DNA from 4 places in the Fictibacillus sp. S7 genome. Region 3 is predicted to be linked to each of the others. Evidence: riboswitches for the same ligand, from Rfam matches in the RefSeq annotation. Region 3 holds a riboswitch; each other region holds the start of a gene.
What was found. A riboswitch is a leader RNA that binds a small molecule or an ion and turns the genes downstream of it on or off. The one in region 3 is predicted to bind S-adenosylmethionine.
Positions count from the first base shown of each region.

Region 1: linked by a shared signal. The riboswitch ahead of DMO16_RS10720 (methionine ABC transporter ATP-binding protein) and the one ahead of DMO16_RS13515 (methionine ABC transporter ATP-binding protein) in region 3 are both predicted to bind S-adenosylmethionine.
Region 2: linked by a shared signal. The riboswitch ahead of DMO16_RS21455 (YezD family protein) and the one ahead of DMO16_RS13515 (methionine ABC transporter ATP-binding protein) in region 3 are both predicted to bind S-adenosylmethionine.
Region 4: linked by a shared signal. The riboswitch ahead of DMO16_RS10220 (Fur-regulated basic protein FbpA) and the one ahead of DMO16_RS13515 (methionine ABC transporter ATP-binding protein) in region 3 are both predicted to bind S-adenosylmethionine.

Region 1 is NZ_QJKL01000001.1:2,097,196-2,099,393, forward strand. It holds gene DMO16_RS10715 (methionine ABC transporter permease) at 1-389, opposite strand, end outside; gene DMO16_RS10720 (methionine ABC transporter ATP-binding protein) at 379-1,410, opposite strand; SAM riboswitch class I at 1,500-1,610, opposite strand; SAM riboswitch class I at 1,691-1,810, opposite strand; gene DMO16_RS10725 (general stress protein) at 1,917-2,198, opposite strand, start outside.
Region 2 is NZ_QJKL01000001.1:4,220,711-4,222,908, reverse strand. It holds gene DMO16_RS21460 (phosphoadenylyl-sulfate reductase) at 1-686, opposite strand, end outside; gene DMO16_RS21455 (YezD family protein) at 822-938, opposite strand; SAM riboswitch class I at 1,054-1,162, opposite strand; gene DMO16_RS21450 (sulfite exporter TauE/SafE family protein) at 1,391-2,198, shown strand, end outside.
Region 3 is NZ_QJKL01000001.1:2,626,200-2,628,397, forward strand. It holds gene DMO16_RS13510 (methionine ABC transporter permease) at 1-239, opposite strand, end outside; gene DMO16_RS13515 (methionine ABC transporter ATP-binding protein) at 229-1,242, opposite strand; SAM riboswitch class I at 1,322-1,426, opposite strand; gene DMO16_RS25440 (immunity protein YezG family protein) at 1,587-1,868, opposite strand.
Region 4 is NZ_QJKL01000001.1:1,994,277-1,996,474, reverse strand. It holds gene DMO16_RS10225 (threonine synthase) at 1-889, shown strand, start outside; SAM riboswitch class I at 920-1,023, shown strand; gene DMO16_RS10220 (Fur-regulated basic protein FbpA) at 1,172-1,363, shown strand; gene DMO16_RS10215 (hypothetical protein) at 1,490-1,690, shown strand; gene DMO16_RS10210 (universal stress protein) at 1,725-2,144, opposite strand; gene DMO16_RS10205 (MFS transporter) at 2,166-2,198, opposite strand, start outside.

The sequences.
Region 1 (2,198 bases), 530 kb from region 3:
CCCATGGCTTCTGCAGCCTCCACAATTCCCGGATCAATTTCCAGCAAGCTGTTTTCCACCAGCCGGGCAATATAAGGCCCTGCGTATACAATCAACGGAACGATCGCCGCCGCTGTCCCGATGGATGTTCCTACAACTAAACGTGTAAACGGAATGATGGCTACCATGAGAATGATAAACGGTATGGAACGGAGAACGTTCACAATGGCATTCAGCACATTAAACACAGGTAAATTTTCAAGAATGTGGCCTTTTCTCGTTACGACGAGAATAATACCGATCAGGATGCCGATCACTGCCGATGCCAATAATGAAACACCGACCATGATCAATGTATCACCGGTCGCATCCAGGATGTCGACCCAGAATGTACTCCAATCAACTGGCATGTTCAATAACCTCCCTTACTTCCACATCACCCTGTCCTGCAAAAAAGACGGCCCTGCGGATTTCCAGTTCGTCCCCAATCAGCTGAACTACGAGATTTCCAAATGGAACATCCTGCAGTTCGGTAACATGTCCGTACAGCACGCTGACATCGACATCAAACTTTTTTGCAATTTGAGATAAAAGCGGCTGTCCTGTTGAAGCTCCTGTAAAAACAATGCGGAACACCTGATGATTTTTGTCCTGGTTCCTCAAGATGTTTTTCAGCGAATCAGGAAGTTCATCCTGAAGGACGGAGCTTACAAATCGACGTGCGGTTTCTGTTTTCGGCCGGGAAAAGACTTCAAAAACACTGCCCTTCTCGATCACTTTACCTTTCTCCATCACCGCGACCGAGCTGCAAATCTCACGGATCACATTCATTTCATGGGTGATGATCAGAATAGTGATGTGATATTCCTTATTGATTCTTTTTAATAGCTCGAGGATGCTTGATGTGGTCTGCGGGTCAAGCGCCGAGGTGGCCTCATCACAGAGCAGAACCTCCGGATCCGTAGACAGCGCCCGTGCAATGCCCACCCGCTGCTTTTGACCGCCTGACAGCTGATCCGGGTATTTATGTCCATGTTCGGAAAGTCCGACAAACTCAAGCAGATTGTTTACTTTTTCTTTAATGGCACTCTTCTTTTCTCCCTGGAGGTAAAGAGGCGTTGCTATGTTATCAAACACCGTTTTCGCATTCAGCAGATTGAAATGCTGAAAAATCATACCAATGTTTTTCCGTTTTTTCCGGAGCTCTTTCGGTGAAAGATCAGCCATGTTCTCTCCGTCCACCAGCACCCGTCCGGAGGAAGGCTTCTCAAGCAAGTTGACACACCGCAGCAGCGAGCTTTTCCCTGCACCGCTGTACCCAACCACTCCATAAATCTCTCCTTTATCTATTTCAAAGCTCACATTGTTAAGTGCTTTGACCTGGTTTTTGCCGCTCTCATAAATCTTGGTAACTTCCTCAAATCGAATCAATCGTGTGTTCCCCCTTCAAACTGCTCCAACAAAAAAACCTCTTCTTGTGAACACAAGAAGAGGCCAGCTAATAATGATTAAAGCTTCTCTTCTTATCTCCCAAGCTAACTGCTTGACGGAATTGGCACAGTATTTCCGTTTGCCGGAAACCCGCTGCCGAGGCTTCAAAGGGCCAGTCCCTCCACCTCTCTGGATAAGAAAACCATTCAGTTTTTTTTGCAATAAAAAATTCTCTTCCAAGACAAGAAGAGAATGTTAATTCCATAATAGAAATTTGCTCTTCTTATCTTCCAGGTTCTTTAGGGAACCTGGTGGAATTGGCACAGTATTTTTTCAAAAAACGAAAAACCCGCTGCCGAGGTTTCAAAGGGCCATGTCCCTCCACCTCTCTGGATAAGAAATACGTCATATTTACTTGATGTGCTCTATCATATACCAGGGATTTCAATTTGTCAAATATTTTTCCGAGCTATCCGCTTGGAATTGTTAGTATGTATTGCCCTATTCTAAAGCTTTACGGCATCCTTTTCAAGGAAAACCATTACACTTCCCTGCTCCACTTTCTGAACATAACGTTCCGCCGTTCGTTCGGACAAATCAAGGGACATTAAGAGCTCTTTTAAGTCTTCCTCTGAATCCTCCGAAAACATGGAAGCAAACGGCCCTGCGGCGAGGAGCGGCCCAATACCAGGAACGCCAAGACCCGGAACAGCAATGGCTCCGCCAATACCGGAAAGAAACCCGGCAATTGTCCCATAGGCTGCTTCGTTCACATCTTCATCCAAATG
Region 2 (2,198 bases), 1.6 Mb from region 3:
TTACCCTGACCGGACCAACGGCCAGATCTTGCATCTCCTGACGCCCAATCGGCAGGAAGGGTACAAGGCTGACATCCGATGCTCGGGTAGCCCTGGTCGTGCAACGTATTATAAGGGAGACTATGTTTATGTGCATATCTCCATATGTCTTTATACGTCCAGTGGATCAGCGGACATATTTTAATGGATTTGAAGCGGTTATCTTTATTCACATATTGAGTATTGCGCCTTGTTTCTGACTGTTCTCTTCTGAGCCCTGAAAGCCACGCTGAGGCACCGCTCAGTGTTTCTTCAAGTGGAATCACCTTTCTGATTTGGCAGCATAGGTTTGGATTCCTTTTCCATAGTTCGTCACCATGTTCGCCCGCTTGTTCGGCGACACTGAGTGCCGGTTTTTTCATTTCAATATTCAGTGACGGATATTTTTCTTTCGCTTTTTCAATAACCTCATAGGTTTCTTTAAAATGAAGGCCCGTATCAAGAAAAACAACCCGTGCATCGGGCTTGACCTTTGAAATCAAATCTACGAGTACGCTGCCCTCTATGCCAAAGCTGCAGGCATAAACCAATTCATCTCCGTAATAATCGTAGGCCCATTGCAGGACTTCCATCGCGCCTTTTGTTTCGCTGTCTGATGGGAACGGGAAATCATGTTCCTGCTCCTCCCATGTATCATACTTAAGCATAGTAAACCACCCCTTTTAGTAAGCATATGGCTCTCGATGCAAAATGTTTATCCTTTTGCACATTTTTATAAAAAAAGGCCGATAAATCAACAAATATGGAAGCATCCGCCTCTAGTTTTCTAGTCAGCGAATGGTTTACTTGAATCGAACCTTTTCATTTTTTTCAATCTGGATCAGTTTTCCATCTTGAACAATCAATGTAATGGAACCATATCTTATACTGTTCAGCATTTCTTTCAACTGCTCGAAAATTTCATCCTGGTTTGGATCGTTTACCACATCAGAACCTCCTTATTCTCTGGTTTGCTCGCTTTTGGACAATAAAAAAAACTTCCCATTTCGGAAAGGCTGACGAGGTAAACATATTACCTTATCTTCCAAAATGTAATAAACATTCTGCTGGAGTTAGCACCTTGCAAAAATTGCAGGTTGCCGGGTTTCATCGGGCCAGTTCCCTTCACCACTCTGGATAAGTTTTTTTATTTTTTTAAATAATACCACATATTTATTATAAAGGAAACCCTATTATTCTTATCGGATTAAAAAAATTTATTGAAAATTTGTTTAAATATTATTGACAGAGTTCACTGTTATTGAATATAGTAAATATTAATTTAATCACACTAAGCTGATCGGAAAAACCGAAGGCTCTTAACAAACAGTAGTTAGGAGTCTTTTTTTTTACGTGACAGGAGGAGTAAACCATGAAAAAATTGATTGTCTTGGCACTAATCGGCCTCGTGGCCCAACTCATTGACGGATCGCTCGGTATGGCCTACGGACTGACTTCAACTTCCCTGCTGCTTGCCTTCGGAATCGCACCCGCCGTTGCCTCGGCTTCCGTGCATTTTGCTGAAGTCGTAACTACTGCAGCTTCCGGGGTTTCTCATATACGCTTTGGAAATGTGGATAAAAAGATTATCTATAGGCTTATTATTCCGGGATCAATCGGTGCCTTCACTGGCGCTTGCTTCTTGTCAAGCCTTCCCGGTGACATTGTAAAGCCTTATGTATCCTTTTTCCTGCTATTTCTAGGATTTTATATTCTTTACCGTTTTTTATTTAAAAAGAACAATAAAGTAACGGAGCACGAAAAAGCGTTCAGCCGCAAGCAGCTCATTCCCTTGGGTTTGGTTGCCGGATTCCTTGATGCGACAGGCGGAGGAGGATGGGGGCCGGTGGCCACTCCGGTCCTGCTGGCCAAAAACGGAACGTCTACAAGAAAAGTCATTGGCTCTGTTGATACAAGTGAATTTGCGGTTGCCTTATCCGCAACCATCGGTTTCCTGATCTCCCTTGGTTGGCATCAGGTGAACTGGATGTGGGTCATTGCCCTTATGGCCGGCGGATTGATTGCTGCACCGATCGCAGCTTATCTTGTTAAGATTATTCCTTCCCATATTCTCGGTGTTGTGGTGGGCGGACTAATTATCTTTACGAATGCCCGCACCATCCTTCAAACGGTTGGGGTTTCAGGAACATCTTTACAGTCCGTGTATACGATTCTTGGAG
Region 3 (2,198 bases):
AGCAATGCCACCAAAAGAATGATGTAGGGAATGGAACGAATCAAGTTTACGATCCATCCGGCAACACCTTTCACCACCGAATTCTCCAAAAACAATCCTTTATCCGTTACAAACAGCAAAACACCAAGCGGAAGTCCGAGAACAATTGCTACAAGCAGCGAAATTCCCACCATATAGAGAGTCTCGAAAAACGCCTTATTAATATCCGGCATAAGCTGGACGAGCGATTCAAGCAGCATCCTGGACCACCTCCAGGCTTCTCGTTTTGCTGGTGATGTAATCAATTGCCTTTTTTACTTCGGACGCTTCTCCTGTCAATTCCATAATGAAAATGCCAAGAGGTGTATCCTGAATGTATTCTATTTTGCCGTGCAGGATGTTTCCTTTCACCTGATACCGCTGGAAAAGCTCGGATACGACAGACTCCTCAGCGATTTCACCTTTAAACTGGATCTTGATGATGGTTCCCTTTCTTTTCTCAATCAGCTGCTCTGGAAGATCGAACTGAAGGATACTATTAATGAAATCCCGGGTCAGCGGCTTTTTCGGATTGGAAAAAATCTCATACACCTCTCCCTCTTCGATCACTTCCCCGTTCTGCATAACTGCGATTTTATGGCAAATCTCCTTCACCACTTCCATCTCATGCGTTATCAGAACGATGGTCAGTCCAAGTTTTTTATTTATATCTTTTAACAGATTGAGAATGGATTTGGTTGTACTCGGATCTAGTGCTGAGGTCGCCTCATCGCATAACAGCACCTTTGGATTGTTGGCAAGTGCCCTGGCAATCCCTACTCTTTGTTTTTGTCCACCACTCAACTGTGCCGGATACTGGTCTTTTTTATCAGTCAGATCGACCAGATCCAAAAGCTCCAAGACACGCTTATTTGCTTCAGCTTTCGTCTTTCCTGCTGCTTTAAGTGCAAACGCAATATTTTCATAAACCGTTTTTGAGCTCACTAGATGAAAATGCTGAAAGATCATCCCAATTTTTAAACGTGCTTTTCGCAGGCCATCACCTTTCAGCGTCGTAAGGTCGACTCCATCAATTTTCACTTGACCCGATGTTGGCTTTTCAAGCAAATTCAAACAGCGGATAAGTGAGCTTTTACCAGCACCGCTATACCCGATAATGCCGTAGATTTCCCCTTCTTTTACATTAAGGGAAACGTTGTTCACCCCTACGATTTCTTTCTTCTTTGAACGATACACCTTTACCAGGTTGTTGACTTCGATCAAGAAATTGCCCCCTCTTTTCTTTCAATGTAAAAAAGCCCCTTTCATCATGAAAGAGGCTTTTGATTATGCATTCAATCTCACCTTATCTTTCAGAATGAAGTTCATTCTGCAGGAAGTGGCACCTTTCCATATGGAGGTTGCCGGACGTCATTGGGCCTAATCCCTCAGTCTCTCTTGATAAGAACAGTTATTATATTATTATTAGAACATTTTTAATCATAAAATTCTTTTTTATCCTTGTCAATACTATTCTGCGTGGAATGGTCGGGATTAAACGCTTTCATTAAGAAATACGAAGATAGAGTTTATTACCATTTATGAAAATGAAAATTAAAAGTTAACGGTTAGTTTTTTTGATGTTCATTCGGTTCAACACCAGTTAAACCATGGTAGTCATAATCCTTGAAAGGAAAATAGAGGTTATGAGTCAATTTTGTAAAGGTGAGACTTGTCCATACTTCTTGTTGATTCTTTATAAATTCAGATCTTAAATCACCAAAGAGAAAATACAGATTATGATACATTTCATCATAATTGTCCTGTTCCACATTAAATAATTTAGGTATATTATGGCTATAAATAAGCTTATTGCTTTCTTTTGAAACATAATAAAATAAAGCATAAATGTATACCGTCTCCCCGTAATTCTGGGATAATTTGGTTTATAAGCCAGGCTGCGTCATGATAAATATTCTCCATAGTTTTCGTTTCCATTATACCTCGCTATTCCTTATTAATGCTTTCTGTTCAAACTTTATTGTAAAAAATAGGCACCCAATAAAACACCCCACCAGCTTACTAAAAAATAAGGAACTCTCTTTAATTGGATAAATTTTAATGTTTTTTTACGATAGAAACGGACTTTCCTATAAAAATCGATAAAAATCATCGGTTTTTCTGCAATTATTTGCGCTTCTCACTTTCTACCAGCTTTCAAATAATTGATATTTGTCATA
Region 4 (2,198 bases), 630 kb from region 3:
AGCAGCGGTAGGTGTTTCAAAAGCAAAAGAACTGGGAGTGGCCCAGCTCGCTATGCCCACCAATGGGAATGCGGGAGCCGCATGGTCGCTTTATTGCGCGAGAGCAGGAATTAAACCAACGATTGTAATGCCTGTCGATGCACCTGTCATCACCCGGAAAGAAACGGCAATTTCCGGAGCTGAGCTTTACCTTGTGAACGGCCTGATCAGTGATGCGGGAAAAATGGTTGCCAATCTGGTAAAAGAAGAGGGACTCTACGATGCTTCGACATTAAAGGAACCATACCGGATCGAGGGCAAGAAAACGATGGGGTATGAAATTCTTGAGCAGTCCGGAAGCAAAACGCCAGACGTCATCCTGTATCCTACCGGCGGTGGTGTTGGTCTTATTGGTATTTACAAAGCATTAAAGGAATTTAAGGAACTTGGTCTTTTTAAAGGAAACCAGTTCCCGCGCCTTGTAGCCGTTCAGGCAGAGGGATGTGCTCCCATTGTGAAAGCTTGGGAGGAGCATAAAAATGAATCTGAATTCTGGGAGGACTCCAAAACAGCAGCGTTCGGAATTAATGTACCGAAAGCCATTGGAGACTTCTTAGTTCTTGAAGCCATTTATGAAACTGAAGGATGTGCGGTAGCCGTTTCAGAAGAAGAAATTCAACAAGCGTTGGGCCATGCGGCTGAACTGGAAGGAACTTTCATTTGCCCGGAAGGAGCAGCTACATTTGCTGCAGCCAAAAAATTAAGAGACAAAGGATGGATTCAGCCAGGGGAGCGCGTACTTTGCCTGAATACCGGCCAGGGGATCAAATACCCGGATACTGTGGAAGTTGATCCGCTTGTACTCCAGCCGGGCGAGGATCTTCAAAGAAACAAAGAGAACGTTAAATAATAAAAAATAAAATAAAATAACGGTTTAATGTTCTTATGAAGAGAGGGGGAGGGAATGGCCCGGTGAAGCCTCGGCAGCGGACTCGTTTAGAGTACTGTGCCAATTCCACAAGCGTATTGCTTGAAAGATAAGAAGAGCCTCATACTTTGATATCCGCCTCTTCTTGCTTACTATTATGCAGGAAGAGGCTTTTCCATTTTGAACACCTGCTGATTGGTCAACCAAAGGCGCCATGTCAACATATGACATGCGTTTATTTTTTGTCCAAAAGGAGGAAAAACCATGGGAAATCAATTTCGTAAAGCAGTAGAAAGCAAAAGAAACCAGCTGATGACAAGCCTCATCGAAATGGGTGTGTACAAGAAAGAAGAACGGCATTTGTTTCAGTTGACCTTGACCGACCTGGAAGAAGAATACGGCAAAGCCGTCACCGATAAAAAAATACGGCAAGAAAAGGATGAATTAACCTATTGAAGATACGTGCTTTCTTCAATCCCCGTTTTTTGTTTGCAAGGCGTATTTATGTATTCATTTGATAGTGGACATACCAATGGGCGTTGTGGTGTACTAAGGTGAGCAGAAATATTGGAGGAAATGATAATGAACGAACATTTGGCCAATGAAATTCTATCTGATTTGCGAAATGGAAATCTCAGTGAATATATTGTGATAAAAGAGGAATTTCCTTTATTTCGTGATGTTCTTGTAAAGCAGGAGGACAAAAAGGCATTTAGAGGAATTATTGTTCCGGGCGGCGGGGGAGACATTAAATATTTTTACCAGCCAGGCTGGACAGCATAAAAAAATCGGCTCCTTTTTAAAGGAACCGATTTTTTTATTTTACGATGATGACAGGGCAGTCTGCCAATTGGGCAACACTGTGACTGACACTTCCGAGAAGTGCTTGTTTTATTAAGCCTTTTCCTGTGCTTCCGATGACGATTGCATCATAGCCATGCTCGTTTGCATAAGAAGCAATCACATGGCCGGGATCTCCCTGGAATGTGTGAGTTTCATAATGGATTCCCGATTCGGAAAGAAACTTCACTGCCGGAAGCAATAATTCCTTATCTTCTTCCTCAATCAGTTCATCAAGGTTTATGGTCATTACCGGCTCTTGCATGGGAAGGTTTTTATTCACATGAACGATGGTCACCCGTCCGGATTCGAATTTTTTTGCCAGTTCTGTTCCGTGCATCAGTGCACGGGCGGAAGAAGGTGAGCCATCAAAAGCGATTAGAATTTTATTGTACATAAGTATGACCTTCCTTTTTTATTAGTGAGATGCTGTATCAACGTGTGCTAAGTG